DNA from 2 places in the Variovorax sp. 05T418 genome. Region 1 is predicted to be linked to the other one. Evidence: riboswitches for the same ligand, from Rfam matches in the RefSeq annotation. Region 1 holds a riboswitch; the other holds the start of a gene.
The links. Region 1 has a riboswitch for S-adenosylhomocysteine ahead of metH (methionine synthase). Riboswitches for the same ligand answer to the same signal wherever they lie in the genome.
Positions count from the first base shown of each region.

Region 2: linked by a shared signal. The riboswitch ahead of ahcY (adenosylhomocysteinase) and the one ahead of metH (methionine synthase) in region 1 are both predicted to bind S-adenosylhomocysteine.

Region 1 covers NZ_JBFTLJ010000009.1:163,786-175,044, reverse strand. The annotation lists gene hutI (imidazolonepropionase) at 1-686, shown strand, start outside; gene AC1DMS_RS19285 (formimidoylglutamate deiminase) at 683-2,092, shown strand; gene hutG (N-formylglutamate deformylase) at 2,099-2,914, shown strand; gene AC1DMS_RS19275 (homocysteine S-methyltransferase family protein) at 2,963-4,009, shown strand; gene AC1DMS_RS19270 (SH3 domain-containing protein) at 4,094-4,876, shown strand; gene AC1DMS_RS19265 (LysR family transcriptional regulator) at 4,877-5,806, opposite strand; gene AC1DMS_RS19260 (PACE efflux transporter) at 5,905-6,366, shown strand; S-adenosyl-L-homocysteine riboswitch at 6,415-6,523, shown strand; gene metH (methionine synthase) at 6,586-9,300, shown strand; gene AC1DMS_RS19250 (ArnT family glycosyltransferase) at 9,353-11,161, shown strand; gene AC1DMS_RS19245 (glycosyltransferase family 2 protein) at 11,158-11,259, shown strand, end outside.
Region 2 covers NZ_JBFTLJ010000017.1:30,153-41,411, forward strand. The annotation lists gene AC1DMS_RS26520 (histone deacetylase family protein) at 1-381, shown strand, start outside; gene AC1DMS_RS26525 (tripartite tricarboxylate transporter substrate binding protein) at 482-1,456, shown strand; gene AC1DMS_RS26530 (HAD-IIB family hydrolase) at 1,487-2,314, opposite strand; gene AC1DMS_RS26535 (ABC transporter ATP-binding protein) at 2,415-3,410, shown strand; gene AC1DMS_RS26540 (ABC transporter permease) at 3,407-4,249, shown strand; gene AC1DMS_RS26545 (ABC transporter permease) at 4,562-5,365, shown strand; gene AC1DMS_RS26550 (peptide chain release factor 3) at 5,372-7,000, opposite strand; gene phaP (TIGR01841 family phasin) at 7,078-7,569, opposite strand; gene AC1DMS_RS26560 (hypothetical protein) at 7,705-8,352, opposite strand; S-adenosyl-L-homocysteine riboswitch at 8,470-8,538, shown strand; gene ahcY (adenosylhomocysteinase) at 8,605-10,044, shown strand; gene AC1DMS_RS26570 (TlyA family RNA methyltransferase) at 10,044-10,835, shown strand; gene metF (methylenetetrahydrofolate reductase [NAD(P)H]) at 10,845-11,259, shown strand, end outside.

The DNA of each region.
Region 1 (11,259 bases):
ACGCGGGCCGCAGCGGCGACTACATCGATCTCGTCTGCAATGAGATGCTGCCCGCGCTCGCGGCCGAGGGGCTGGTCGATGCGGTGGACGTGTTCTGCGAACGCATCGCCTTCACGCTCGCGGAAACCGAGCAGGTGTTCCAGGCCGCGAAGGCGCTGGGCCTGCCTGTCAAGCTGCATGCCGAGCAGCTCTCCGACATGGGCGGCGCCGCGCTCGCCGCGCGCTACGGCGCGCTCTCGTGCGACCACATCGAGCACCTGTCGGCCCAAGGCATCGAGGCCATGCGCCAATCAGGCACCGTGGCCGTGCTGCTGCCCGGCGCCTACTACACGCTGCGCGACACGCACCTGCCGCCGATCGAGGCGCTGCGCACCGCCGGCGTGCCGATGGCCGTGTCGACCGACCACAACCCCGGCACCTCGCCCGCGCTGAGCCTGCTGTTGATGATGAACATGGCCTGCACGCTGTTCCGCCTCACGGTGCCCGAGGCGCTGGCCGGCGTCACCCTGCATGCGGCGCGCGCCCTGCGCCTACAGAAAACGCACGGCGCGATCGCCGAGGGCATGCCCGCCAACTTCGTGCTCTGGAACGTGCGCGACGCAGCCGAGCTCGCCTACTGGTTCGGCCAGCGCCCGGTGCGCACCGTCGTGCGCCAGGGCCGCATCGCCGTGGGAGCTGCCCAATGAACACGCTGTTCGCGGCCGATGCGCTGCTGCCCGGCGGATGGGCAAAGAACGTGCGGCTGTCGTGGAACGAGGCCGGCCAGCTCACGCAGGTGCAGTCCGCGGCCCCGCCGGCAGCGGGCGCGCAGGTGGCGAAGGGCCCCGTGATCCCCGGCATGCCCAACCTGCATTCGCATGCCTTCCAGCGCGCCTTCGCGGGGCTCACCGAATACCGCGCCCAGCAGCAGGACAGCTTCTGGAGTTGGCGCACGCTGATGTACCGCTTTGCCGCGCGCCTCGGCCCGCAGCAGATGGAGGCCATCGCCACCTGGCTCTATGCCGAGATGCTCGAAGCGGGCTACACCAGCGTGTGCGAGTTCCAGTACGTGCACCACGATGCCGATGGCCGCCCCTATGCCGACGATGCGACGCTGAGCCTCGCGCTGCTGCGCGCCGCGAAGAAGGCCGGCATCGGCTTCACGCTCTTGCCCGTGCTCTACCAGGCCAGCGGCTTCGGCGGACTGCCGCCCAACGAGGGCCAGCGCCGCTTCATCCGCTCGACCGATTCGATGCTGCGCCTGCTCGACACGCTCAAGCCCGCATGCGATGCGCAGGGTGCACCCGGACCGCAAGGCGGTCCTTCGGCCCGCCTGGGGCTCGCGCCGCATTCGCTGCGCGCCGTGCCGCCCGATGCGCTGCGCGAAGCCGTGGCGGGGCTCGAAGCCATCGACCCGGGCGCGCCGATCCACATCCACATCGCCGAACAGACCAAGGAGGTCGACGACTGCGTGGCCTGGAGCGGCCAGCGCCCCGTGGCCTGGCTGCTCGACCATGCGCCGGTCGATGCGCGCTGGTGCCTGGTGCATGCCACGCACATGGACCCGGCCGAATACGAGCGCGGCGCCAGGAGCGGCGCGGTCGCCGGCCTGTGCCCAACCACCGAGGCCAACCTGGGCGACGGCATCTTCGATTTTTCCGCCTGGCGCCACCATGGCGGCGCCTGGGGCCTGGGCTCCGACAGCCACGCCACGGTCAATGCCGCGGAAGAACTGCTGATGCTCGAATACAGCCAGCGCCTGGCCTGGCGGCAACGCAACGTCGGCGCCAGCGCGGCGCAGCCGCACGTGGCCACCGCGCTCACGCTCGAAGCGGTGCGCGGCGGCGCGCAGGCCTCGGGCCGGGCCATCGGCGGCCTGGCGGCGGGGCAGCAGGCCGACTTCGTCGTGCTCGATGCCGCGCAGCTTGCGCTGCAGGGCCTGCCGGCGCCCGACATGCTGTCGGCCCACGTCTTTGCGAGCCATCGCACCTCGGCCATCGATGCCGTCTGGGTGTCGGGCCAGCCGCGCGTCGCGGCCGGCCGCCATGCCCTGCACGCCGAGGCCGCCGCCGCCTTCGTCGCGGCGCGCAGCCAGCTTCTCCTTGAAAATTAGAGTCCCATGAGCTTCACCACCACCGAACCCGCCTTCCGCTTCCGCCAGGGCACGCGTCCCTTGCTGATCTCGATGCCGCACGTCGGCACCTACGTGCCGCCCGCGCTCGCCGCCCGCCTGACCGGCGAGGCGCGCCAGGTGCCCGACACCGACTGGCACCTCGAACGGCTCTACGACTTTGCCGATGCGCTCGGCGCGTCGGTGCTCGTTGCCACGCATTCGCGCTACGTGGTCGACCTGAACCGGCCGCCGGATGGCGCCAGCCTCTATCCGGGCCAAAGCGTCACGGGCCTGTGCCCGGTCGACACCTTCGACGACACGCCGGTCTACGCGTCCGCCGACGACCTTCCGGACGACGCGGAAATCGCCGCGCGCCGCGACGCCATCTGGCAGCCCTACCACCGGCAGCTGCAGGCCGAGCTCGACCGCCTGAAGGCCGCGCACGGCACCATCGCGCTGTGGGACGCGCACTCGATCCGCTCGGTGCTGCCGCGCTTCTTCGAGGGCAAGCTGCCCGACCTGAACCTGGGCACCGGCAAGGGCAGCAGCTGCGACCCGGCGCTGGCCGCCACGCTGCTCGGCATTGCGGAATCGGCCACCGGCTACACCGGCGTGCTCAACGGCCGCTTCACCGGCGGCTACATCACGCGCCAGTACGGCAACCCCGCGGCCGGCGTGCACGCGGTGCAGCTGGAGATGACGCAGTCGAGCTACATGCAGGAGAAGCTGCCCTTCGACTACCTGCCCGAGGTCGCGGCCGGCGTGCAGCCGCATGTGCGGCGCATGATCGAGGCGGTGCTGGAATTCGTCGAACGCCGCTAAAGCACTGACGGCCGCCAGGGGCAGCCCCGCTTCCTACAATCGGGGGCTATGAAGCCCGTCATCTATACCCGCGGCCAGGCGCTTGCCGGCATCCTCGAAAAGCGCATCGCCATCCTCGACGGCGCGATGGGCACGATGATCCAGCGCTTCAAGCTCACCGAGGAGCAGTACCGCGGCGAGCGCTTCAAGGACTTCGAGCGCGACGTCAAGGGCAACAACGAGCTGCTCTCGCTGACGCGGCCCGACGTGATCCGCGACATCCACGAGGGCTACCTCGCGGCCGGCGCCGACCTGATCGAGACCAACACCTTCGGCGCGACCACCATCGCGCAGGAGGACTACAGGATGGCGCACCTCGCCCGCGAGATGAACCTCGAATCGGCGAAGCTCGCGCGTGCGGCCTGCGACAAGTTCAGCACGCCGGACAAGCCGCGCTTTGTGGCCGGCGCCCTCGGCCCGACGCCCAAGACCGCGAGCATCAGCCCCGACGTGAACGACCCCGGCGCGCGCAACGTCGACTTCGAGCAATTGCGCGCGGCCTACTACGAGCAGACCGAGGCGCTGGTCGAGGGCGGCGCCGACGTGATCCTGGTCGAGACCATCTTCGACACGCTCAACGCCAAGGCCGCGCTGTTCGCGGTCGACGAGTATTTCGACAACAGCGGCCAGCGCCTGCCGCTGATCATCAGCGGCACCGTGACCGACGCCTCGGGCCGCATCCTGAGCGGCCAGACCGTCACCGCGTTCTGGCACAGCGTGCGCCATGCGCAGCCGCTGGCCATCGGGCTCAACTGCGCGCTGGGCGCGGCGCTGATGCGGCCCTACATCCAGGAACTGGCCAAGGTGGCGGGCGACACCTTCATCAGCTGCTATCCGAACGCGGGCCTGCCCAATCCGATGAGCGAGACCGGCTTCGACGAGACGCCCGACGTCACCTCGCGGCTGCTGCACGAGTTCGCGGCCGAAGGGCTGGTCAACATCGTGGGCGGCTGCTGCGGCACCACGCCGGACCATATCGCGGCCATCGGCAAAGCCGTGGCGCCGATGACAGGCCGGCTGTTGAACAACAACGGCTTCTACCGCGAAGCAGCCTGACCGGCGCCCGGCGCTGTCGCGCTCCCGGCTGATTGACGGCATCCGGGCCGCCGCCTAGGCTGGCGGCGCAAAGGAAGCCTCGTCATGAACAACAAACTCTCCATGCGCTGGATCGGCATCGGCGCCGTTGCGCTGGCCCTGCCGCTGGCGGCCGCGGCGCAGCAGGCCTTCACGCGCGGCGCGGTCAACCTGCGGGCCGGGCCCTCGGGCGACTATCCGTTGGTGGCGCGGCTCGGGCCGGGCCAGCCGCTCGACGTGATCGGCTGTACCGGCGGCTACAGCTGGTGCGACGTGGTGCTGCCCGACGGCGGGCGCGGCTGGGTCTGGGCCCGGAGCCTGGACTACGCCTACCAGGAGCGGCGCGTGCCGCTGGCCAGCTACGCCGCGGTGATTGGCGTGCCCGTCGTCACGTTCGTGATCGGCAGCTACTGGGCCGACTACTACCGCGACCGGCCCTGGTACGGCGAGCGCCGCTGGTGGGGCGGCCGGCCGCCGCCGCCGCCGATGCCCGGCTGGCGTCCCCCGCCGCCGGTGCGGCCGGCCTGGCAGCCGAGGCCGTGGCCGGGCCCGGGGTTCAAGCCCGCGCCGGGGCCTGGCTTCCATCCGCAACCCGGACCGGGCTACCGCCCGCCACGGCCGGGGCCGGGCTACCGCCCGCCGGCCGACCCGGGCATCAAGCCGCCGCGGCCCCAGCCGGCCTTCCGGCCCGGACCGCCGCCCGGCCAGCCGCAGATGCATCCGGGCGGTGGCCGGCCCGGCGCCGGTGGCGGCGGACGCCCGCATGGCGGCGGTGAAGGCGGCGGCAGGGGTGGCGGCCACGGCCATGGTGGCGATGGAAAGGGCGGTGGTCACGGCCACCGCGACTGATCAGCCCCGCGGATCGTCGGCGGCGGAAATGCCCGCCGCCGCCTGCCGGTCGCGCGCGATCAGCGCCACGAAGCGCTGAGCTCCCAGCCCCAGCGGCCGCTCGCGCGACCACACCACGTCGACCCACAGGTCGAGCCCGTTGCTGAGGTTCTCGAACGGAATCTCGACCAGCGCGCCGGCGGCCACGTGCGGCCTGGCGAAATTGCGCGGCAGCCAGCCCCAGCCGAGGCCGGCCGTGATCAGGCTCAGCGCGGCCAGCGCGTTGTCGGTGCGCCAGACGTGGCGCGCGAACACGAAGCGCGGGTCGCTGGTGGCGAGATCGCGCCCCGCCACCACGATCTGCCGGGTGTTCGTCAGGTGCTCCTCGCGCAGCCGCTCGCCGGCGGCCGCCAGCAGCACGGGATGGCCGGGCGCCATCACGGCCACCATGGTGTCGCTGCCGACTTCCTGGAACCCCTCGCGCCCGTCGAGGCTCGGGCGCTCGAACACCAGCGCCAGCTGCGCGCGGCCGCTGTGCAGCAGCGCCAGCGCATCGGCCTGCGGCGCGGCCAGCACCTCGACCTGCAGCAGCGGATATTCCTCGGCCAGCGCGGCCAGCGGCCCGCTCCAGGGCGCGGCCAGCAGCTCGGGCGCAATGGCCAGCGTGAGGCGGTTTTCCAGGCCCTGCGTGAGCGCCAGGGCCTGCACCTGAAGCTGCTTCAGCTGCGCCGCCAGGAGGCGCGCCTGCGGCTCCAGCGAGCGGGCGGCGGCGGTCGGCTGCGGCTCGCGGCCGCTGCGGTCGAACAGCGGCAGGGCCAGTTCGGCCTCGAGGTTGGCAATCGCCATGCTGACGGCCGAGGGCACCTTGCGCAGCGCGCGCGCCGCGGCCGAGAAGGAGCCGTGGTCGATCACGGCCAGGAAGACCTCGACGTTGTCGCTGGAGAAAGCCATCGGCTGATCTATCAATAAAACTGAAATAAGTTGACTTTTTATATCAGCAAACAGCAAATAAAGTCCAGCCATCGTTTTCATTTGCCAGGGGAAAAGCCATGCAGGGGTTTCAGCGCCGCGTCGTCTACATCAGCCTTTACGAAGGCATCGCCATCGTGGCCGCCAGCGCCGGGCTGGCGCTGATGACGGACGCCGGGCTCGGCCATTCGGGCGTGCTCGCGGTGGCCGCCTCGGTCATTGCCGTGATCTGGAACCTGGTTTTCAACGCCCTGTTCGAGCGCTGGGAGTCGCGCCAGGCGGTGCGTGGGCGCAGCGTGCGCCGGCGCATGGCGCATGCCATCGGCTTCGAGGGCGGGCTGATCGCGGTGCTGGTGCCGCTGTTCGCCTGGGGCCTGGGCGTGACGCTGTGGCAGGCGCTGGTGATGGACCTGGGCCTGGTGGTGTTCTTCCTGATCTATACCTTCGTCTTCAACTGGGGCTTCGACCGGGTGTTCGGGCTGCCGGCCTCGGCCGCGCCCGCCAAGACTGGCCCGGCAGCGGCGGCCAGGCAGGGCGCCTGAACGACCCTGGCGGCCGCGGCCCTTGCCGCAGCCGGTAAAATTGCGCTCCCTTCCAAGGAGCGTTGCAGCGGCGGCCCGCATCAAGAGGCCCGCCGTCAGGCTTGGAAGGCGCCCCGCCGGCCGGGGCGCAAGCCGCAACAAACGACGCTCACCTGACGTTTTTTCCTGCCCAGGTGAGCCCCCATGAGCGAAGAAGTTTCCACGCCCCGCGTCCCCCCGATGAAGCTGTCCGGCCTCGAGCCGGTGGCCATCGATGCCGGGTCGCTGTTCGTCAACATCGGCGAGCGCACCAACGTCACCGGCTCCAAGGCCTTCGCACGGATGATCCTGAACGGCCAGTTCGAGGACGCCCTGGCCGTGGCGCGCCAGCAGGTGGAGAACGGCGCGCAGGTGATCGACATCAACATGGACGAGGCCATGCTCGACAGCAAGGCCGCGATGGTGCGCTTCCTGAACCTGATTGCCAGCGAGCCCGACATCGCGCGCGTGCCGGTGATGGTCGACAGCTCCAAGTGGGAGGTGATCGAGGCCGGCCTGCGCTGCATCCAGGGCAAGGGCATCGTCAACTCCATCTCCATGAAGGAGGGGGTCGACAAGTTCAAGCACGAGGCCAAGCTCGTGAGGCGCTACGGCGCCGCCGCGGTGGTGATGGCCTTCGACGAAAAAGGCCAGGCCGACACCTACCAGCGCAAGATCGAGATCTGCGAGCGCGCCTACCGCATCCTGGTCGACGAGGTGGGCTTTCCGCCTGAGGACATCATCTTCGACCCCAACATCTTCGCGATTGCCACCGGCATCGAGGAGCACGACAACTACGCGGTCGACTTCATCAATGCCGTGCGCTGGATCAAAGAGAACCTGCCAGGCGCCAAGGTGTCGGGCGGCGTGAGCAACGTGAGCTTCAGCTTCCGCGGCAATGACCCGGTGCGCGAAGCCATTCATACCGTCTTTCTGTACCACGCGATCCAGGCGGGCATGGACATGGGCATCGTCAACGCCGGCATGGTGGGCGTGTACGACGACCTCGAACCGACGCTGCGCGAGCGCGTGGAAGACGTGGTGCTCAACCGCCGCCCCGATGCGGGAGAGCGCCTCGTCGAAGTGGCCGAGACCGCCAAGAGCGGCGCCAAGGACGACAGCAAGAAGCTCGAATGGCGCGGCACGCCGGAGCATCCGGTGCACGTCAACCAGCGCCTCTCGCACGCCATGGTGCACGGCATCACCGACTTCATCGTCGAAGACACCGAAGAGGCCTACCAGCAGATCCTCGCCAAGGGCGGGCGGCCGCTGCACGTGATCGAGGGGCCGCTGATGGACGGCATGAACATCGTGGGCGACCTGTTCGGCCAGGGCAAGATGTTCCTGCCGCAGGTGGTGAAGTCGGCGCGCGTGATGAAGTCGGCCGTGGCCCACCTCATTCCCTACATCGAGGAAGAAAAGCGCCAGGACGAGGCCGCGGGCCGCGACGTGCGCACCAAGGGCAAGATCATCATCGCCACCGTGAAGGGCGACGTGCACGACATCGGCAAGAACATCGTCACCGTCGTGCTCCAGTGCAACAACTTCGAAGTGGTGAACATGGGCGTGATGGTCCCGTGCCACGAGATCCTTGCCAAGGCGAAGGTCGAGGGCGCGGACATCGTGGGCCTGTCGGGCCTCATCACGCCGAGCCTCGAAGAAATGCAGTACGTGGCCGGCGAGATGCAGAAGGACGACCACTTCCGCATCCGGAAGATTCCGCTTCTGATCGGCGGCGCCACCACCAGCCGCGTGCACACGGCAGTGAAGATCGCGCCGCACTACGAAGGCCCGGTGGTCTACGTGCCCGACGCTTCCCGCAGCGTGAGCGTGGCGCAGAGCCTGCTGAGCGACCAGGCCACCGCGTACATCGACGAGATCAACGCCGACTACGAGAAGGTGCGCACGCAGCATGCCAACAAGAAGCAGGTGCCGCTGTGGCCGCTGGCCAAGGCGCGCGCCAACAAGACGCCGGTCGATTGGTCCGGCTACACGCCGCCGGTGCCCAAGTTCATTGGCCGGCGCCTGTTCAAGAACTTCGACCTGACCGAGCTCGCGAAGTACATCGACTGGGGCCCGTTCTTCCAGACCTGGGATCTCGCGGGCCCGTTCCCGGCCATCCTGAAAGACGAAGTGGTCGGCACCGAGGCCGTGCGCGTGTATGCCGATGGGCAGCGCATGCTCAAGCGCCTGATCGAGGGCCGCTGGCTCAGCGCGAGCGGCGTGGTCGGCTTCTGGCCCGCCAACACGGTGAACGACGACGACATCGAGCTCTACACCGACGAGACGCGCAGCGAAGTCGCGCTCACCTGGTACGGCATGCGCCAGCAGACCGAGAAGCAGGTGATCGACGGCGTGATGCGCCCGAGCCGCTGCCTGGCCGACTTCGTCGCGCCCAAGGACAGCGGGCTGAAAGACTACGTGGGCGTGTTCGCAGTGACGGCGGGCCTGGGCGTCGAGAAGAAGGAGAAGTACTTCATCGACGACCTCGACGACTACTCCGCCATCATGCTCAAGGCGCTGGCCGACCGGCTGGCCGAGGCCTTTGCCGAATCGCTGCACCACCGCGCGCGCACCGACCTCTGGGGCTATGCGCCCGAAGAGGGCCTCAGCAACGAGGACATGATCGCCGAGAAATACCGCGGCATCCGCCCCGCGCCTGGCTACCCGGCCTGCCCCGACCACAGCGTGAAGCGCCCGATGTTCGACCTTCTGGGTTGCGCGGACATTGGCATGACGCTGACCGAAAGCCTCGCTATGATGCCCGCCGCCAGCGTGAGCGGCTTCTACCTGAGCCATCCCGAGTCGACCTACTTCAACGTCGGCAAGATCGGGCACGACCAGTTGCAGGACCAGGCGGCGCGGCGCCGGACCAGCGAATCCGAACTCGAGCGCCTGCTGGCGCCGAACCTTTGAACCTGCCGGCCGGCGTGGCCGCCCGGCGCCGGGAGTTGTTATTCAGAAGCTGATGTTTGCCGCCGCGCACTATGCGGCACTGGCGGTCTTTGTGCTTGGCTGCTGGGGCTTCGGCCGCGCGCTGCTGGCGCGCCTGGCGCCGCCGCCGCGCCGGGACGCGGGGCTCGAGGCGGCCATGGCGGCGGCCCTGGGCGTGGGCCTTTTCATCTGCGCCTTCCAGCTGCTCGCGATCTTCGGCGCGTTCAAGCCGGGCGCCACCGTGGCGCTGATTGCCGCCGGCGTGCTGGCGGCCGCACTGCAGCTGCGGCCCTGGTGGCGCGAAGTGCGGGCGCTGCACGTCGCTGGTGCTCCCGCCGCGCCATGGACTCGCGCCGAACGGATCGCCGCCATCGCGCTGGCCCTGGTGGCGCTGCCCGCGCTGGTCGCGCCGCTCGCGCCGCCCGCCGCCTTCGACGAGCTGATGTACCACCTGCCCTATGCGCGGCAGGTGGCGCAGCAGGGCTCGCTGGGCATCCACGAGTGGCTGCGCTACCCCTGGTTCCCCTACAACTACAACCTGCTCTATGCGGCCGCGCTGCAGCTGGGCGACGACGTGCTGCCGCACTTCCTCAATGCGCTGGCCGGAGTGATTTCGGCGGTGATGGTCTACCGCCTCGGCATCCAGCATGCGAACCGGCTCACGGCCTGCATCGGCGCGGCCATCTGGATCGGCATCGGCGACTATTCGAACGCGCTGATCGACATGGGCGTGGCGCTCTTCGTGCTCAGTGCCTGCGTGGCGCTGTGGTGGTGGCGTGAATCAGAGCCGCTGCCGGGCGGCACGCGCTGGCTCGGGCTGGCGGCGTTCTGCCTGGGCGTGGCCGCGGGATCCAAGTACCAGGCGCTCACCTTCCTGCCGCTGGTGGCGCTGTTTGTGGTGTGGCACGAGCGCCGGCCCAAGGCCTGGGCGCTGGCGCTGCTCTGCTTCCTGGTCCCGTGCGTCTATTGGTACGCGCGCAACGCCATCATGACCGGCGACCCGTTCAACCCCATCGGCGCGCGCGTGTTCGGCTTCACCGACTGGATCCCGGCCGACTACGTGCAGCAGGTGGCCGACGTGCGCGACCATGCGGCGCGGCCCAACGCGCTGATCTGGGCCGTGTTCCTGGCACCGTTCAGCCTGCTGTGGAAGCGCTCGGCCGCGCTGCGCGCCGCGGGCTGGTTCTGCTTCTATTCGGTGGCCGTGTGGCTCTTGACTTCGCGCTATCCGCGCTACCTCACGGCCTCGTTCCCGCTGCTCGCGCTGATGGCGGCCATCGGCTGGCAGGTGCTGTTCGGCGCGATCGCTGCGGGCGTGCGCCGCGTCTTCGGGGCCAAGGGCGGGCCGGTGGAGGCCGCGCCTGCCGCCGCCGCACCCGCCGGACGCCTGGCCCTTGCCGGCGACTGGATCGTCGTGCTGCTGCTGGCCGCGCTGGCCGCGGTGTCGCTGCGCCAGACCGCGGGCAAGGTGGCGATGATCTCGCCCACGCCCGAAACCCGCGAGGCTTTCCTGCGCCAGCATGTGCCGGGCTATGCCGCCATGGACTACCTGCGCCAGCATGCCGACGGGCGCGTCTACCAGATCGCGCTGAACGAGGCGATCTACTACGGGCCCAATCCGATCTGGGGCGATACGCTCGGCCCGTGGCGCTACCGCGATTTCCTGCTGCTGCTTCCGGGCGACATGGCGCGCAAGCTGGCCGCCAAGGGATTCACGGCCATCGTCATGCCGACGTCGATGGTGCCCACGCTGGCCACGCGGCCCGGCTTCGACGAACATTTCGCCCTGCTGTACGAAAAAGACGGTGGCCGGGTCTACCGCATTCTCTCGACCGCACCATGATCGACGACAACCCATCCGCCGCCGCCCGCGCCCCGATCCGCATCGCGGCGGTGATCCCCTGCTACAACGAGGCGCTGTCGATCGCGCAGGTGGTCGCG
Region 2 (11,259 bases), on a different contig from region 1:
GATCCGCTGACCGACTATCCCTACTACCTGGGCCATGCCGACGAGCGCGGCGCGGGCGCCGGGCTCGGCTTCAACCACAACCTGCCGCTCGCGCGCGGCACCGGCTTCGCCGCATGGCGCGCGGCGCTGAAGGCCGCGCTCGACGGCATTGCCGCGGTGCGCGCGGGCGCGCTGGTGGTGTCGCTCGGCGTCGACACCTTCGAAGGCGACCCGGTCGCGGGCTTCCGGCTCCGGAGCGACGACTACCTGCGCATGGGCGAAGACCTGGCGCGCGCCGGCCTGCCGACGGTGTTCGTGTTCGAGGGCGGCTACGCGGTGGCCGAGGTGGGTGTCAACGCGGTCAACGTGCTGCAGGGATTCGAGCAGCAGGCCGCGGGCTGAGCCGCAGGCGACAGCAGTCGGGTGAGCACCGATTGCCGCCGCGCCAAGGGCAGGGCCCAATGCGCCCTTTGCTTTTTTCCCGTTCCAGGAACCCGCCACCATGTCCCGCCGATCCCTTTTCCGTGCCGCCACGCTCGCTGCAGCCTGCGGGCTTCTTCTTTCACCGCTGGCGGCGCTCGCGCAGGCCTTTCCCTCCAAGCCGGTCAAGCTGGTCATCGCGTTTCCCGCGGGCGGGCCCACCGACATCACGATGCGCCAGCTGGCCGACAACGCCAGCAAGATCCTCGGCCAGCCCGTCATCATCGACAACAAGCCCGGCGCCGGCGGCACCCTGCCTGCGCAGGCGCTGCAGACCGCGCAGCCCGACGGCTACACCGTCGCGCAGATCCCGCTCGGCGTGTTCCGCCTCGGCTACACCACCAAGATCAACCGGGATCCGCTCAAGGACATCAGCTACGTGCTCAACGTCACGGGCTATGCCTTCGGCATCGTGGTGCCGGCCGACAGCCCGTTCAAGACCTGGGCCGACTTCGTCGCCTACGCCAAGGCCAACCCGGGCAGGCTCACCTACGGCTCCACCGGCAACCTCACGAGCCCGCACCTCACGACCGAGATCATTGCGCAGAAGGCCGGCATCCAGCTGCAGCACGTGCCCTACAAGGGCAGCGCCGACCTGATGCTCGCGGTGGTCAGCGGCCAGCTGATGGCCGCCGCCGACAGCACCGGCTTTGCGCCGCAGGTCGAGGCCGGCAAGCTGCGCGTGCTCAACACCTGGGGCGAGAAGCGCCTCGCCAAGTTCCCCGACGCCCCGACGCTGAAGGAACTGGGCTACGACATCGTGCAGAACTCGCCCTTCGGCATCGGCGCCCCCAAGGGCACGCCGCCCGAGGTGGTGAAGAAGCTGCACGACGCCTTCAAGCAGGCGATGGAAGAGCCGAGCTACGTGGCGTCGCTCGGCCGCTACGACATGCTGCCCAACTACATGAGCTCGGCGGCCTACACCAAGTTTGCGCAGGACACGGTGGTGCGCGAGAAGGCGGTGATCGAGAAGCTGGGGCTGGCGAAGGAGAAGTGAGCCGGCGGCAGGGGTGGCGCGACGGGCCGGTCAGCGGACCGACAGTACAGCGCGCGCCGCCTCGGCAAAGCCCGCGCCGCGCTCGCCCTCGGTCACGTAGCGCGGCAGGTGCTCCAGCTGCGGCACGAAGCGCGCGACGTTGGCCACGCCGATGCTGCTCGCGAAGGTGCGGAACATGAGCTGGTCGTTGGTGGAGTCGCCCACGTAGGCCCAGCGGTCGAGTTCGTCGTCGAGCGTGCGGCCCCAGAGCTCGCGCACGATCCAGCGTGCGCCTTCGAGCTTGTCGTTGTCGCCGTACCAGCCGTTGATGTGGATGCTGCTCACGGTGGCGTGCATGCCTTCGCTGCGCATCAGCGCGACGACCTGTGCGATGGTTTCTTCGCCCAGCTGCACGAACTCGCTGTGGTCGATGGCGATGTCGGTCTCGCGGCCCGGTGAATCGGTGGCGCGCTGCGCGCCCGGGATCTCGCGCTCGATGCGCGCCAGCACGGCCTGCATGCGCTCGAAGTTGGCGCTGCGCGTGGGCGCATCCTGCATGTAGCGCTTCTCGATCCTGCCATCGGCCGCGGGCAGCAGCGCCACCGCGCCGTTCTCCGCCACGATCGCATCGACCGGCCAGGTGTTGACGAAGGGCAGGCTCCAGCCGACGGGCCGGCCCGTGATCGCCACGATGGCAAGGCCCGCGGCCTTGAGAGCGCCGAGGGCCTGCAGTGCATCGGGCGTGATCGCGCCCTCGGTGGTGAGCGTGTCGTCGATGTCGGTGAACACGCCGGCGAGCGCATGGCGCGTGGGCGCGGCCCAGCGGTCCAGCGGCAGCAGGTGGGTGGGCGAGGGCGGAAGGGAAGTCGGCGAGGGCATGGCGGGCGGGCAATCTCTGCAGAGCCCGTGATCGTACCGGCGGTTTCGTGTAGCATCCCGCCCCCGCCGCGCGTTCACGCCGGCGCGGCGCTTTTTTTCCATGCCCCACATCCTCGTCGACCAACTCCTCAAGAGCTACCGCATCTCCGAGCGCGACCCGGGCGTGATGGGCGCGCTGCGCGGGCTCGTGCAGCGCCGCCACCGCACGGTACAGGCGCTGTCGGGCGTGTCGTTCTCGCTCGAGCGCGGCGAGCTGCTGGGATTCATCGGGCCGAACGGCGCGGGCAAGTCGACCACCATCAAGATCCTCTCGGGCATCCTGCGGGCCGACGGCGGGCGCGTGGAGATCGACGGACGCGATCCCTTCGCGGACCGCGAGCGCCACGTGGCGCGCATCGGCGTGGTCTTCGGCCAGCGCACGCAGCTGTGGTGGGACCTGCCGGTAGGCGACGGCTTCGACCTGCTGCGCGACATCTATCGCGTCGAGCCGGCGCGCTATCGGCGCACGCGCGACGAACTGGTCGCGCTGCTGAACCTGGAGCGCGTGCTCGGCCAGCCGGTGCGCCAGCTCTCGCTGGGCCAGCGCATGCGCGCAGAGATCGCGGCGGCGCTGCTGCACGAGCCGGACATCCTGTTTCTCGACGAGCCGACCATCGGCCTCGACGCGCCCTCGAAGCTCGCGGTGCGCGACTTCGTGCGCCGTGCCAACCGCGAGCGCGGCACCACCGTGCTGCTGACCACGCACGACATGCACGACATCGAGGCGCTGGCCGAGCGCGTGATCGTCATCGGCCATGGCCGCGTGCTGGCCGACAGCCCGGTCGAGGCGCTGCGCGCGCAGGTGATGGCCGAGCGCCGGCTGGTGGTCGACTTTGCGCAGGACGCGGCGCTGCCCGACCAGGTGCCCGGCGCCACGGTGCACATGCGCAACGGCCAGACGCTGGTGCTCGACTTCGATCCCGCGCTGACCTCCGCCCCCGCGCTGATCGCGCGCATCGCGGCCGAACACGCGGTGGAAGACATCCGCCTCGAAGGCATGGCCATCGAGGCCGTGATCGCTCGCTTCTATGCCATGCACGGAGCGGCCGAAGCGTGAGCCCGCGCGAGCTGCTGCGCCCCTATGCCGCGGCCTTCGTGTCGCGCTTCATGCAGATGCTGCAGTACCGCACGGCGGCGCTCGCCGGCTTTGCCACGCAGTGCTGGTGGGGCGGCATCAAGGTGATGGTGTTCGCGGCGTTCTACGGCGGCAGCGCCGTCGCAGGCGCGGCGTCGCCGATGTCGCTCGCCCAGGCCGTCAGCTACACCTGGCTCGCACAAGGCCTGCTGGTGCTGCTGCCCTGGCTCGGCGACCCGGAGGTGGCGCAGGCCGTGCGCACCGGCGCGGTCGCCTACGACCGTTTGCGGCCGGTGGATGCGTACGCGCTGTGGTTCGCGCGCAGCGCCGGCTGGATCGCAGCGCGGCTGTTGCCGCGCGTGGCGCTGATGGCGGCCTTCGCGGCGGTCGCGCTGCCGCTGGCGGGCCTCGGCGAATGGGCCTGGCAGCCGCCCGCGAATGCGATGGCCGGCCTGGCGTTCCTGTTGTCGATCGGGCTCGCGCTGCTGCTGTCCACCGCGATGGTGATGCTGCTCAACGTGGCGGCCACGGCGGCGCTCAACGAGCGCGGCATCAGCGCGGTGGCCACCCCCGTGGTCATCGTGTTCTCGGGCAACCTGCTGCCGCTGGCGCTGCTGCCCGACGCCTGGCAGGCCGCGCTGCTGGTGCAGCCGCTGGCGGGGCTGTTCGACATTCCGGCGCGGCTGTACTTCGGGCAGTTGAGCGGCTGGCATGCCATGGGTGCGTTGGGGCTGCAGTGCTTCTGGATCGCCGTGCTGGTCGCGTTCGGCCGCCTGGCAATGGGGCGCACGATGCGCAGTCTGCAGGTGCAGGGGGGTTAGGGTGACTTGCTGTTCCTTCACGATACGTCATTGTTCGGGGCGCGCTCCCGCCGACGGGGTACCTTGCTCCGCGAATGTCCCCCGGCCTGCGGCCTCCTCCTTAATTTCGCTGCGCAAGGCACCCCATCGACGTGAGCGTTGGGCAGTGCGGTCGTTGATCGATCAGCACAACGACCGCGCTAGGTGTGCACAGGACACTGGGTGCTTCCCGCAGCGAAATCAAGGAGGAGGGCGAAGCCCGGGGGACATTCGCGGAGGGAAGTACCCGGTGGCCTGTGCACGTGCCCTGAACAGCGGCGAGGGCCACTGAAGATGGGCGCCCTCCCTCTCTTCTTCCGCCTCATGGCCGCCTCCATCAGCGGCCAGGCCAGGTACCCGGCGTCCGCCCTGCTGCTGACCCTGGGCCAGTTCCTCGGCACAGGCATCGAGGTGGTTGGCGTCTGGGCGCTGTTCCATCGCTTCGGCGAAGTGCAGGGCTGGGCCATCGGCGAAGTGGCGCTGTTCTACGGTCTGGTCAACTGCATGTTCGCGATTGCCGACGCGCTGGGGCGCGGCTTCGACGTGCTGGGCACCGAGTTCCTGCGCACCGGCACCTTCGACCGGCTGCTGCTGCGCCCGCGCCCGCTGGCGCTGCAGCTCATGGGGCACGACGTGCGCATCAGCCGCCTGGGCCGGCTGCTGCAGGGCCTGAGCGTGCTGGTGTTCGCGACCGTGCAGGCCGACATCGCATGGACGCCCGGCGCCGTGGCCGTCGCGCTGTTCGCCATGGCCGGCGGCATCGCGCTGTTCCTCGGCATCCTGGTGCTGCAGGGCACGCTGTCGTTCTGGACCGTCGAGAGCCTGGAGATCGCCAACGTGCTCACCTACGGTGGCGTGCAGGCGGCGCAGTACCCGCTGGCGCTCTATGCGCAGTGGTTCCGCCGCGTGCTGACCTTCATCGTGCCGCTGGCCTGCGTGGCGTACTACCCGGCGCTCGTGATCCTCGGCAAGCCGGATCCGCTGGGCGCGCCCGCCTGGGTGGGCATGGTGTCGCCGCTCGCAGGCTTCGCGTTCCTCGCGGCGGCTTTCGGCGCATGGCGCATCGGGCTGCGCCACTACGCCTCGACCGGAAGCTGAGCCCCTTCAGCCCGCGTTCTGCAGCGCCAGCCCCGCGTGCTCCCGCAGCGGATGGAAGTGGATCTTCGGAAAGCGCTCCTGCGCCAGCCGCACGTCGTAGGGCGAAGTGCACAGGAAGGCCAGCGTATCGGCCGCGTCCTTGGCCATGCGCTGCGGGTACGCGTTGACGAACTCGCGCAGCTCGGCCGGCGAATCGGCGGTGATCCAGCGTGCGCCGGTGTACTGGCAGCCTTCGAGCCGCACGTCGGCGTCGTACTCGGCCTTCAGGCGGTGCTGCACCACCTCGAACTGCAGCTGCCCGACGGCACCCAGCAGCATCGGCCCGCCGATCTCGGGGCGGAACACTTGAATGGCGCCTTCCTCTCCGAGCTGGGCCAGGCCCTGCTGCAGCTGCTTGGTGCGCAGCGGGTTCTTCAGGATCACCGTCATGAACAGCTCGGGCGCAAAGAAGGGCAGGCCGGTGAACTGCAGGCTCGCGCCGTCGGTGATGGTGTCGCCCAATTGCACGCCGCCGTGCGTGGTGAAGCCCACGATGTCGCCGGCGTACGCCTCCTCGACCGCCTCGCGGCGCTGGCTCATGAAGGTCACGACGCTGGTCGGCCGCAGTTCCTTCGACGTGCGCTGCACCTTGAGCTTCATGCCCGGCGTGTACTTGCCCGACGCCATGCGCACGAAGGCGATGCGGTCGCGGTGGTTGGCGTCCATGTTGGCCTGCACCTTGAACACCACGCCCGCGAAGTCCCGGTCCTCGGGCTGGATCTCCTTCACCACGGGCTGGCGGTTGACCATCGTGGTGCTGGTGCGCGACTGCGGGGAGGGCGCAAGGTCGACCAGCGCATCGAGCACCTCCATCACGCCGAAGTTGTTCACGCCCGAGCCGAAGAACACCGGCGTCTGCTTGCCGGCCAGGAAGGCCTCGCGGTCCCAGGTGGGCGAGGCGCCGGTGGCCAGTTCCATGCTGTCCATGGCGGATTCGAAGTCGGCGCCGAAGCGCTTGGTGAGCGTGTCGCGCTCCGTGAGCGCGATGGTCTCGAAGTCGTGCGGCAGCCGTTCGCTGCCCGACTCGAACACCGTCATCGCCTGCGTGCGCAGGTTCATGATCCCGCGGAAGCTCTTGCCCTGGCCGACCGGCCAGGTCATCGGCACGCAGGGCATGCCGAGCTCGCGCTCCACTTCGTCGAGGATGTCGAGCGGCTCGCGCACTTCGCGGTCCATCTTGTTGACGAAGGTGATGATGGGCGTGTCGCGCTGGCGGCAGACCTCGATCAGCCGGCGCGTCTGCGCCTCCACGCCGTTGGCCGCGTCGATCACCATCAGGGCCGAGTCGACCGCCGTGAGCACGCGGTAGGTGTCTTCCGAGAAGTCCTTGTGGCCGGGCGTGTCGAGCAGGTTGATCACGTGGTCGCGGTACAGCATCTGCATGACCGACGAAGCCACCGAAATGCCGCGCTGCTTCTCGATTTCCATCCAGTCGGAGGTGGCGTGGCGCGAGGCCTTGCGCGCCTTCACCGAGCCGGCGATCTGGATCGCGCCCGAGAACAGCAGCAGCTTCTCGGTCAGCGTGGTCTTGCCGGCGTCGGGGTGGGAAATGATCGCGAAGGTGCGACGGCGGCGGGTTTCGGAGAGAAAAGACAAGATGGGGCAATCTGCGGGGGGATGGCCCGATTTTAGAAGGCAGCCCCGAGCCGCCTGCCCGACCCGCCGAAAACGCCTTACTTGCGCTGCAGCAGCTTCGTCACTTCATCCACATTGGCCTGGATCCGCTGGCGCACCAGCTCGAACGCATCGGCCTGCGACTTGGCGGCCAGGTTGGCCAGCTCCTTGATGTCGTCGATGGCGCGCTGGAACGACTGGCGGCCGAGTTCGTCGAGCTTGGCGAGGTTGGCCTTGGCGTCCTTGCCGGGCATTTCCTTGGCGGCCGTCTGCCATTCGGCGATGGCGCTCTTGATCATCTCGGTCTGCCGCTGCACCACGGTCTGCAGGCCCTGGTAGGACTTTTGGTTCGCCTGCATCAGCGCCTGGAGGTCCTTTTGGCCGCTCTCGAGCAGCTTGCTCGCGCCGCCGGTCAGGTTGAGATCCTGCAGGCGGTCGGTCATGGCCTTGAGATTCTTCATGGGGTCGAGCATGTCGGCGGCGTCGGGAGCCGCCCGGGTGCTGCTGCTGGCGGTGGTCTTCTTCGCGGCGGCTTTCTTGGCAGTGGCCATGGTGCGGTATCTCCTGTGTCGGGTGAGGAACGGGTGAATGGCAAGGACCGGCGGGCCGGGCCTCGCCACGATACGCCGGGGCAGCCCGCCCGCGGCGCCGCGGCGGCAGGATTTGCCTGCGGGATTTCCCTTGGGCTACATCGGCGGCGCGAAGCCGTTGCGCCCGGCGGTGACGCGCAGCGCGGTAGGCACGCCGTTCCTTTCCTGCGCATTGACCAGCACCTTGGCGCCGGGCACCAGCAGCGCCTCGGTACCGGGGCGGAAGGTCACGACCGGCACGTCGGGCGGCACGATGACGGTTTTTTCGCCGCCCTTGTAGGTCAGCCGCAGCTGCTGCCCGCCGCGCACGGTTTTCGGCGCCGCGGCCAGGTCGGCCACGGTGGCGTTGGTCATGGTGCTCTGCGGCAGCAGGTCCCAGGGGCGGTGGCCTTCGCCTGTGCCGCGCGCGGCCTCGGGGAACACCACCACCTCGAGCGCCTTCTGCGTGCCGTCGGCCTGCGGCATGGCGGCGGTGCCGATGAAGCTGCCCTGCCTGATGTCGGACAGCTTGATCGGGTAGACCTCCGACACGGCCATGTCGGCCGGCCGCGCCAGGCTGACGACCTCGCCGCCGCGGTCCTGGACCACGAGGGCCTTGGCGTCGACGCGCACGATGGTGCCGCGGACGCGCACCGGATCGGAGGCGGCCTGCGCAGAGGCCGGGACCGGCGCGCCGGCGGCAAGAAGAAGGAAGGCGGCCGAGGCCAGCAGGGCAGGGGCAGTGGAGAGTCTGGACAAGCGCATGGGCGGAACTTCCGGGGTTGGGGTCAAGTCAATGTACGCCCCGGATGCGAATTGCGCTTTCCGGCATGTGGGATGCCCCGGCGGTTGGCTCGCCTTGGCGCCCCGTCTACAATCCGCGGTTCCGAGGAGCGTTGCAGCGCCGCCAGGCGTGAGGCTCGGACCACATCGCAACCACGCTCACCCGCTGTTCTCGCGGTGAGTCTTTTCCCCGAACGCAGTGGCACCTTTCAAACTAGCTTTGTTGGAGTTCTCATGAGCGCTGTTCTCAAGCCCACCCCCGTTTCCACCGCCGACCAGGCGATTGCCGACCTTTCCCTGGCCGCCTGGGGCCGCAAGGAAATCAAGATTGCGGAAACCGAGATGCCCGGCCTGATGGCCATCCGCGAGGAATTCTCGAGGGCGCAGCCGCTCAAGGGCGCGCGCATCACGGGCTCGCTGCACATGACGATCCAGACGGCCGTGCTGATCGAGACGCTGCAGGCGCTCGGCGCCACCGTGCGCTGGGCTTCGTGCAACATCTTCTCGACGCAGGACCATGCCGCCGCCGCGATTGCCGCCGCCGGCACGCCGGTGTTCGCGATCAAGGGCGAGTCGCTGAAGGACTACTGGGACTACACCCACGCCATCTTCGACTTCGGCCCCAAGGGTTCGCAGGGCGAAGGCCCCAACATGATCCTGGACGACGGCGGCGACGCCACGCTGCTGATGCACCTGGGCCAGCGCGCCGAGAAGGACCTGGGCGTGCTCGCCAAGCCCACCAGCGAGGAAGAACGCATCCTCTACGCCGCCATCAAGGCCAAGCTGGCGGTCGATCCGACCTGGTACACCCGCAAGTCGGCCGAGATCATCGGCGTGACCGAGGAAACGACCACCGGCGTGCACCGCCTGAACGAGATGAGCGCCAAGGGCAAGCTGCTGTTCCGCGCCATCAACGTGAACGACTCGGTCACCAAGAGCAAGTTCGACAACCTCTACGGCTGCCGCGAATCGCTGGTGGACGGCATCAAGCGCGCGACCGACGTGATGATCGCCGGCAAGGTGGCCTGCGTGGCCGGCTACGGCGACGTGGGCAAGGGCTCGGCCCAGGCGCTGCGTGCGCTGAGCGCGCAAGTGTGGGTGACCGAAATCGACCCCATCAACGCGCTGCAGGCCGCGATGGAAGGCTACAAGGTCGTCACCATGGAATATGCCGCCGACAAGGCGGACATCTTCGTGACCACCACGGGCAACCGCGACGTGATCCGCCACGAGCACATGGCCGCCATGAAGGACCAGGCCATCGTCTGCAACATCGGCCACTTCGACAACGAGATCGATGTTGCGTCGATCGAAAAGTACGAGTGGGAAGAGATCAAGCCGCAGGTCGACCACATCACCTTCCCCGACGGCAAGAAGATCATCCTCCTGGCCAAGGGCCGCCTCGTGAACCTGGGCTGCGGCACGGGCCATCCGAGCTTCGTGATGTCGTCGTCGTTCGCCAACCAGACCATCGCCCAGATCGAGCTCTTCACCAAGCCCGACGCCTACCAGGCCGGCAAGGTCTATGTGCTGCCGAAGCACCTCGACGAGAAGGTCGCGCGCCTGCACCTGAAGAAGGTCGGCGCGATGCTGACCGAGCTGACGGACGAGCAGGCCGCCTACATCGGCGTGAGCAAGAACGGCCCCTACAAGCCGGACACGTACCGGTACTGATGCGCGCCGACCAATTGCTGGTGGAGCGTGGCCTGGCCGCGTCGCGTTCGCAGGCCGTGCGGCTGATTGCCGGCGGCATGCGCTGGCGCGATGCGGGCAGCGCGGACGCGTGGCGCTCGGTGGTGAAGAACCGCGACGAGGTGCCCGAGTCCGCCGAGGTCGAGCTCGACGACGCGGCCGAGGCGCGCTACGTCTCGCGCGGCGGGCTCAAGCTCGAAGGCGCGCTGGCGGCGAGCGGCGTCAGCGCCGCCGGCAAGCTGTGCCTCGACGTGGGCCAGTCGACCGGCGGCTTCACCGATTGCCTGCTGCAAGCCGGCGCGGCGAAGGTGGTGGGCGTCGACGTCGGCCACGGGCAGCTGCATCCGAAGCTGCGCGAGGACGAGCGCGTGGTGGCCATCGAAGGCGTCAATGCGCGTGCGTTGTCGCCGGACGACCTGCAGGAAGAAGAAGGCGAAGCGCCTTCCGACCTGCGCTTCGACCTGATCGTCGGCGACCTGTCGTTCATCTCGCTCACGCTGGTGCTGCCGGCCGTGGTGCCGTTCCTGGCCGGCGACGGCCAGCTGCTGATGCTCGTCAAGCCGCAGTTCGAGCTGCAGCCGGGGCAGGTCGGCAAGGGCGGCATCGTGCGCGACGCGTCGATGTACGCCGTGGTCGAGAAGCGCCTGCGCGACGCCTGCGAGGCGCTCGGGCTGCGCGTGCTGCGGTGGTTCGACAGCCCCATTGCGGGCGGCGACGGCAACCGCGAGTTTTTCATTCACGCCGTTCGCGCGGACACTGCGAACGGTTCCTAGGAGACGCAGGTGCGCCTTCCATTGAGTTTCGAGTTCTTTCCGACCAAGACGCCCGAAGGCGCGGTCAAGCTGCGCGCGGTGCGCCAGCAGCTGTATGCGCGCAAGCCCGAGTTCTGCTCGGTGACCTACGGCGCGGGCGGCTCCACGCACCAGGGCACTTTCGGCGCGGTGCAGGAGATCCTGTCCGAGGGTGTCGATGCCGCCAGCCACTTCTCGTGCATCGGCGCCACGCGCGCCACGGTGCGCGAGCAGTTGGCCGAGCTCAAGGCGATGGGCGTGAAGCGCCTGGTCGCCCTGCGCGGCGACCTGCCGAGCGGCTACGGCATCGGCGGCGAGTTCCAGTACGCGAGCGACCTCGTGGCCTTCATCCGCGAGGAGACCGGGCGCGACTTCCACATCGAGGTGGCCTGCTATCCCGAGGTGC